Linked DNA regions of Haloferula helveola. The protein of the gene in region 1 interacts with the protein of each later gene in a pairwise test. Links are inferred from orthologs where the notes say so. Each region holds a gene or a part of one and is shown on either strand. Other genes may lie near its edges.

Region 1 (4,118 bases):
GCCGGCCCTGCGCGAAGAACTGCGACGCATCATGCTCGGCTAGCCCGCATGTTTCACGAAGTGAAGCATGCGCTTTTCGCCGGTGGCTGTTTTACAAACAAATGCGACGAAAAGCCGACCCTGCGCGGCCGACACGGAGTGTCGATCCCGCGACGTCGGGGCTAGCCCCGATAGCCCCGACCTGTCGGGGCGTATCGGCCCTACGGGCGAACATTTCATGAAATGTTCGGGCTAGACGCGGCCCACTCGCGATGCACCCGGGTCAGTCCGAGGATCATCACGACCTCCAGCCACACCGACACCAGATCGACAACGGTGATCACGTGATCGAATCCGGTCGGCGCGTTGGAATAGGTGTCCCAGTCCTCCATCGGCGCGTTGAACGCCCAAAAGATATACGCGACGGCCAGCACGATGATTCCCATCGCCACCAGCCACCACGCCAGCACCAGACCGACGCTGGTCCCCGACACCCGGCTCGCCTGCATCAGTGCCTTCGCCGGAATCCACAAGTTCACGATCGGCACGAAGTACGAACCCACGCCCCAGCCCGGCGACACCGTCTGGGTTCCGGGATCCACGCTCTGGGCGTTCTTCAGCACCCGGTAGCTCCAGCAGAGGAAAACGATCACGTTCGCCAGATAAACGAACCCCGAGATCTGCGCTTCGACCCCATCGAGAATTCCGACCGACAGCGAGTCCCGCCCGACCGTCGTCAGCCAGATGTGGTCGACCAGATCGATCAGAGTCGCCACCACCAGCAGCCCGATCGACCAGCGGGAGAGCGACGTCGGATCACTCACCTGCACGCCCTCCGGCACCTTCCGCTCCTCCACCACCACGGCCACCTCCGGCGGCGAATACGGGTCCAGCTCACTCACCCCGCCACCCCACCGAAGTCCTCCACCCCTGTCCAGCTCCGGATCGTTCCCGAAATCTCCCCACTTCGACGTTCGATGTTGGACGTTCGATGTTCGATGTTCCCAAGATAGCCCCGATGCCCGCCGCCCGCGTCCTCATCGACGGCCCTTCCGAGCTCGTCTTCGACTACGCCATCCCCGACGGCCTCCCTGTCCAGCCCGGCTGCCGGGTCCGCGTCCCGCTGCGCAACAAGAACGCCACCGGCACCGTGCTCGCGGTCGCCTCCGACGACGCCACCGCCGACCTCGGCTTCGCCCTGCGGCCGCTGCATTCCCTCACCGACCCCGAGCCGCTCATCACGCCCAAGCTGCTCGAGCTCGCCCACTGGATCGCCAACTACTACGGAGCCAGTATCGAAAGCGTGATCCGCGTCCTCGTCCCCGAGGCCGTCCGCACCGAGGACAACTCCGCCAAGACCCGCAAGGCCGTCGTCCTCGAATCGCCGCCCGACGAGGAAACCCTCGCCCAGCTCGCCAAGCGCGCTCCGAAGCAGCACACCATCATCACCCTTCTCACCCACGCCCCGGAACACAAACTGCCTCTCACCGATCTCGGCACTGCCGCCGGCACCAGCGTCAAGTCGCTCGAGAAGAAGGGTCTCGTCAAACTCATCGACCAGGAAGTCCGCCGCGACCCCGAAGCCGACGGCACCGACGAGATCCTCCCCACCACCGACCTCAAACTCTCCGACGAACAACAAGCCGCCCTCACCGCCATCCTCGCCAGCTCAGAGGTAGGGACGACCGCCCCCGGTCGTCCGCCCGCGGAACCCGAGAATGGACCGCGGATCTCCGAATCCGCATCCCCCACCCCGGCCAAAGGCCGCACTCCCCCACTTCCTACAAGTCATGCCGCAGGCACCCCGATAAAGTCGGGGCTAGCCACTGCCGCGCAGCGGCCGATCTTGCTCCACGGCGTCACCGGCTCCGGCAAAACCGAAGTCTACCTCCAGGCCGCGCGCAAGGTCCTCGAATCCGGCCGCACCGTCCTCGTCCTCGTCCCGGAAATCTCCCTCACCCCCCAAACCGTCCGACGTTTCCGCGCGCGCTTCGCCGACATCCAGGACCAGGTCGCCGTCCTCCATTCCAACCTCAGCCAGGGCGAGCGCTTCGACGAGTGGCACCGCATCCGCAAGGGCAAGGCGCGCATCGTCATCGGCGCCCGCTCCGCCGTCTTCGCCCCGCTGCCCGACCTCGGACTGATCCTCGTCGATGAGGAACACGAGAACTCCTACAAACAGGACCAGATCCCCCGCTACCACGGCCGCGACGTCGCCGTGCTCCGCGGCCACCTCGAGGGCGCCACCGTCGTCCTCGGCACCGCCACGCCGTCGCTCGAGTCGTGGCAGAACACCATCGACGGCAAGTACCAGCTCCTCCGCCTCACCCAGCGCGCCGACGGCCAGAGCCTGCCGCTCATCCGGGTCATCGACATGCGCCTCGAGTCGAAGAAGCAGAAGTCCAAGGACACCTTCCTCTCCGAGCGCCTCCGCTCCGCCATCACCGACCGGCTGGAAAAGAACGAGCAGACCATCCTCTTCCTCAACCGCCGCGGCTTCGCCCGCTCGCTCCAGTGCCCGGCCTGCGGCCATGTCTGCCAGTGCCCGCACTGCGCGCTCGCTCTCACCTACCATCGCACCGACGACCGACTCATCTGCCACATCTGCGGCCACCAGGCCGTCGTCCCGCGGAAATGCCCCGAGTGCCGCGATCCCGCCATCGTCCTCCAGGGCTTCGGCACCCAGAAAGTGGAAGACGTCTTCCGCAAGGTCTTCCCCGCCGCCCGCATCGCCCGCATCGATGCCGACGCCCTGCGGAAAAAGAACGCCCTGCGCGACCTCCTCAACGCCTTCCGCGCGCGCAAGATCGACGTCCTCATCGGCACCCAGATGATCGCCAAGGGCCTGCATTTCCCCAACGTCACCCTGGTCGGCATCCTCAATGCCGACATCGGCCTGCACGTCCCCGACTTCCGCGCTGGCGAGCGCGTCTTCCAGCTCCTCACCCAGGTCGCCGGCCGCGCCGGCCGCGGGTCATTGGAGGGCGAGGTCATCGTCCAGACCTTCACCCCGCACAGCCCGAGCATCCAGTTCGCGCGCCACCACGACTTCGACGGCTTCGCCGAGCAGGAGCTCGAAATGCGCCGCCAGTTCTACTTTCCTCCCTTCACCCGCTGCGCCGTCCTCACCAGCCGCTCCACCCACGAACGCCGCGCCGAGTTCACCCTCGAAACGCTGCATCGCCGGCTCAAGGAAGACCTCCCCCCCGGCATCGAACTCGGCGAACCCTTACCGAGCCCCTTAGTCAAAGCCCACGGCCAATTCCGCTTCCAGCTCATGCTCCGCGGCCCGAAAGCACGGACGCTCACGAAGCACGTTCAGCAGGTTCTGGCAAAGACCAGCCTCCCCGAGGACGTGACGGTCGTCTTTGACATGGACGCCCTAAGCTTCACCTGATTCTCCCCTTCGGCTTTCGATGTTGGGCGTTCGATGTTCAATGTTTCCTTCCGTCGTCTTCGACATGGACGCGCTGAGCTTCACCTGAATTCAAGCGTGCCCCCGAAGGTTCGTTCTCAATAACCGACCCCTTTCGGCCGCTTTTCACTCCCTAACCATCAGTTCGTCCGGTCCGCGAAGCGTGATATCCCTTTGTCAGATTGTATTGGATACTGTTGTAGTTGTTCCCCAACCCATCCCAGTCCCGGTTCTCCAATGGACCGACGTAGTTCGGCGCGTTGCCTGTGTCGCCCGCGTTCTTCAGGAATTCGGTGCGACGGTTGATGAAGGTCTTGTCGGAGAACTTGCCTGCCTTCCCCTCAAAGGAAACGATGCAGTCGTTGAGGATTGCCGTGTTCCCATCGTGATTGATGCGAACTCCGGTCTGCTCCTCGGTGACTGAATGAAAGGTGCAGAAATTGAACGTGAAGGCCGCTTGCCCTGACTTGGCCGGGATCATCACCTGCCCGCTTCGATTGTTGACGGCAATGCAGTTGTTGACGGTCGCCCCGTCGAACCAGATCTTATACCCGAGCCGACTGTTTTTCACGAAGCAGTGCTCCAACAGAAGCTCGGAAGCCTTGAGATCCATTGCGGCATCCTGATTGCCATATGCGATGCAGCGCCTGAGCACGACGCCTACATTGCTCTTCTCGAATTTGAAGCCGTCACCCTGCTCGTAACTCTCACGTCCATCCTCGTC
Region 2 (4,048 bases), 1.2 Mb from region 1 along the record:
GAGGCGATCCGGCGGATTGCCGGCGGTCAGTCGGTCACCTCGCTGTTCGAGGTCTGAAAACCGCCCGATCCGCCCCTCGAACAATTTTTTGACATTCCGCGCGCGCACCGGTATAGCCCGCGCCCCGCTGTCGGTGACAGCGGTTCTCCAATCCACCGATTTCCGCCATGGCCAAGAAGCACTCCGTTAAAGCCGAAACCCGCGCCCGCACCGGGTCCGGTCTCCTCAAGCAAATGCGCCGCGAAGGTTGGCTGCCGTCCGTCCTCTACGGGAAGAACGCCGACAACAAGAACCTCAAGGTCGACGCCAAGGCGTTCCGCGAGATGCTCGGCGAGAGCGAGTCGGAGAACATTCTGATCAACCTTGAGATCGAAGGTGAAGGATCGAGCCTCGCCTTCCTGCAGGCCATCCAGCACGACCCGCTTACCGGCGAGGCGCTGCACGCCGATTTCCTGGCGGTCAATGAGAAGACCGAACTCCAGGCTTCGGTGCCGGTCCACCTTCTGGGCACGGCCGCAGGCGTCAAGTCAGGTGGTGTCCTCGAGCAGGGCCTCCACACCCTCGACGTCACCTGCTCGGCGACGAATCTCCCGGAAATTCTCGAGTTCGATGTTTCCGAACTGGCCTTGGGTGACTCGCTGCACATCGGCGACGTGACTTTCCCGAAGGGTGTGACCCCGCGTTACGATGCCGAGGTGGTGATCGCCCACATCGGTGCGCCGCGCGTCGAGGAAACGGCTGACGAAGCTGCCGCAGAGGCCGCTCCGGCTGCCGCTGCAGAAGCTGCCGAAGAGGCTCCGGCCGAAGAGGAAGCTCCCGCCGAAGCCTGATCGCTTCCGATCTTTCCCAACCCCGGCCCGCTTCGCGCGGGCCGGGGTTTTTTGTTTCCGCGTTTCGTCATTGTGACCGCGCGGGGGGCTCCCGCATGCTCCGGCCGTGCCCGAATTTCCACTGGTCGTCGGCCTCGGCAATCCCGGCCGGCAGTATGAAGGAACCCGTCACAATGTCGGGTTCATGGTGCTCGACCGGCTGGCGCTGGCGGCGGGCGTCGCTTTCGAGTCGCGTCCGCGATGGCAGGGCCATGTCGCCAAGCTCCCCGATGGCACCCTGCTGCTCAAGCCGCAGACCTTCATGAACCTCAGCGGACGTTGTGTCCGGCAGGTCGCCGCATTCCACAAGTGGGAGCCGGCATCGGTGCTGGTGGTCTACGACGATGTCGCGCTGCCGCTCGGCCGTCTCCGTTTCCGGGAGAAGGGAAGTGCCGGCGGGCACAACGGGATCAAGTCGCTGATCGAGCATCTCCACACCGATGCCTTTCCGCGACTCAAGTTCGGGATCGGGAATTCGGCGCCGGGGAACATGACCGGACACGTGCTCGGCGGGTTCCGTGAGGACGAGCGCGAGGCGCTGGAAAACGCGCTTGCCACTGCGGTGGCAGCGGTTCAGCTTGCGCTCTTTGACGGATTCGGCGCCGCTGCCAACCGCTACAATTCACTTACTCCAGCCACTCAGAATACCGACCATGAGCAGGAATTACGAAGGCCTGATCGTCCTCAACACGAAGGGAGCTGAAGGCTCCGTCGACGATCTGATCTCCTCGATCGGCAAGGAAATCGAAGCCGAGGGCGGAAAGCTCGAAGAGGTTCGCCAACTCGGTCGCCGCCAGTTCGCCTACCCCGCGAAGGACATCGAGAGCGGCAACTATGTGAATTTCCTCTTCTCCGCGGATCCGGCGTCGCTGGCCAAGGTGCAGACCCGCCTCAAGATGAATGATGCGGTGCACCTTCAGCACTACCAGACCCGATGATCCGAAGCTGTTCTCGCGAACAGCTTTTCTCTTGACCTCCCCTGCGCGCAGTCGCGAGACTGACCTTTGCCATGGCCAACCTGAACAAAGTCCTCCTGATCGGGAACCTGACCCGGGATCCCGAGTTGCGCTACACTCCCAAAGGGACCGCGGTCGCTGACCTCGGCCTCGCCGTCAATCGCCGGGTTTCCGACGGTAATGGCAACTGGAGTGACGAGACGACTTTCGTCGATGTCACCGTCTGGGGCAGCACGGCCGAGAACTCACAGAAGTTCCTCACCAAGGGACGCGGCGTGTTCATCGAAGGACGGCTGCAACTCGACACGTGGGAGGACAAGCAGAGCGGCCAGAAGCGCAGCAAGCTCAAGGTCGTCGGAGAGAACGTCCAGTTCCTTCCCGACGGCAAGGGCGGAGGCAGTGGCGGATCCGGTGGCGGCAGTCGCTCATCCGCGCCGGCTTCGTCCAGTCCGCCCCAAGGTGGCTCGGCCGCCGATGAGGGGGACTACGACGACGAGGGTGACGATATCCCGTTTTGAGCGAGCAAACGGAATGGCTCCTTGCAGGTGCCATTGGATGGGAAGGCGGCCTACGGGCCGCCTTTTTTATGGTAGGGACGACCGCCTCGGTCGTCCGCGAGTGAAAAGAGATGCCCGCCATCCCGACGGTCAACCGAGGGCGTCGGACCCTACCTTTCGAGCCAAGCCGCCTTGAGCTTCTCGGCGCGCAGCAGGCAGTCCTCGAGATCGTCGCCCAAAAGGTTCGCGTGGCCCATCTTGCGGCGCCCGACCGCCCGCTTCTTGCCATACAGATGCAAGGTGGTCGCTCCATCCTCGAACAAAGGCGTCCAGTCGGGCTGCTTCTCCTCCTCAGGCCACATGTCGCCGAGGAGGTTCAGCATCACGACCGGTGAGAGCAGTTTGGCGGAGCCGAGGGGCAATCCGCAGACGGCCCGGAGCTGCTGCTCGAACTGCGACGTCGCACAGGCATCCAGAGTGTGGTGCCCGCTGTTGTGAGGGCGCGGGGCCATCTCGTTGACCAGCAACTCGCCATCGGGGAGCACGAAAAACTCAACGCCCATGATGCCGCGGTAGCCGAGGGCTTCGGCTACGCGACGCGCGACCTGCACCGCTTCGTTCGCGGTGTCCTCGCTGATCCTCGCGGGCACAATCGAGACATCGAGGATGTGATGCCGATGCCGGTTCTCGGCCGGGTCGTAGACACTGTATCCTTCCTCACCATTGCTGGCGATCATCACAGAAATCTCGCGCTCGAAGGGCACGAACGCCTCCAGCACCGCGCGAGCTCCGTCGAACTCCTCCCACACCTCGGCCGGATCCTCGCCGCCCTCCAGCTTGCGCTGACCTTTGCCGTCGTAACCGAAAGCCGCCGTTTTGAGGACCGATGGCGTGCCGATCCTGGAGATCGCACTCTTGAGCTCGTCGGCCGAAGCGACGACTTCGAAGTCGGCGCAGGGGATGCCGTTGTTGCGCAGGAAAGTCTTCTCCCGCTCGCGGTTCTGGCAGATGGCGAGGGCCTCGGGCGACGGGTGAAGCGGACGCTCGGAGGCCACCGCTTCAAGGGTTTCGCGGGGGATGTTCTCGAACTCGACCGTGGCCACATCGATTCGACCGGCGAAGTCCGCGAGTGCGTCGCGGGAGTCGAAGGGCAAGTCGATCGACTCGTCGGCGACGACCGCGGCGGGGGCCTCCAGTCCGCCGGTCCAGACCACGGTCCGGTATCCCATGCGGCGGGCGGCCATGCAGAACATTCGGCCGAGCTGGCCACCGCCGATGATGCCGATCGTGCTTCCGGGGAGGATCATGAAAGCGGCGGAAGTTCGGCGGCCTTGACCGTGTCGGTCTGGTTCTTGCGGAATGCCTGAAGCCGCTCCAGCAGGGCTGGATCCTCACCCCCAAGCATCGCGGCGGCGAACAGGGCGGCATTGATCGCGCCGGCTTTGCCGATGGCGAAGGTGGCGGTCGGGATGCCTCCGGGCATCTGGACGATCGACAGCAGGGAATCCATACCCTTGAGAGCCTTCGACTCGACCGGCACGCCAAGCACCGGCAGGTCGGTGATTGCGGCGGTCATGCCGGGGAGGTGGGCCGCCCCACCGGCTCCGGCGATCACGCATTTCAGGCCGCGCCCGCGGGCGGACTCCGCGTAGGAGTAAAGCTTGTCGGGCGTGCGGTGCGCGCTGACCACCTCGGCTTCCCACGGCACCTCCAGGCTCTCCAAGGT

The links. The genes of interacting proteins can lie anywhere in the genome.
Region 2: the proteins of priA (region 1) and HAHE_RS11230 interact in binary tests that used the Escherichia coli proteins (3 or more experiments, as listed by UniProt). The link is inferred for Haloferula helveola from one-to-one orthologs.

What each region holds. Positions count from the first base shown.
Region 1 is NZ_AP024702.1:1,853,286-1,857,403, forward strand. Bases 667-3,686 are described here. They hold priA (replication restart helicase PriA), read left to right. Parts: upstream 667-997; coding sequence 998-3,376; downstream 3,377-3,686. Other genes in these bases: HAHE_RS06755 (DUF4328 domain-containing protein), read right to left, coding at 667-881; HAHE_RS06765 (right-handed parallel beta-helix repeat-containing protein), read right to left, coding at 3,528-3,686. Outside these bases: HAHE_RS06750 (hypothetical protein), read left to right, coding at 1-43; more of HAHE_RS06755, read right to left, coding at 216-666; more of HAHE_RS06765, read right to left, coding at 3,687-4,118.
Region 2 is NZ_AP024702.1:3,031,245-3,035,292, forward strand. Bases 661-3,610 are described here. They hold HAHE_RS11230 (single-stranded DNA-binding protein), read left to right. Parts: upstream 661-1,878; coding sequence 1,879-2,343; downstream 2,344-3,610. Other genes in these bases: HAHE_RS11215 (50S ribosomal protein L25), read left to right, coding at 661-830; pth (aminoacyl-tRNA hydrolase), read left to right, coding at 937-1,572; rpsF (30S ribosomal protein S6), read left to right, coding at 1,523-1,807; HAHE_RS11235 (5-(carboxyamino)imidazole ribonucleotide synthase), read right to left, coding at 2,493-3,610. Also shown: HAHE_RS11210 (ribose-phosphate pyrophosphokinase), read left to right, coding at 1-57; more of HAHE_RS11215, read left to right, coding at 168-660; more of HAHE_RS11235, read right to left, coding at 3,611-3,629; purE (5-(carboxyamino)imidazole ribonucleotide mutase), read right to left, coding at 3,626-4,048. UniProt on the Escherichia coli protein: Plays an important role in DNA replication, recombination and repair. Binds to ssDNA and to an array of partner proteins to recruit them to their sites of action during DNA metabolism. Acts as a sliding platform that migrates on DNA via reptation.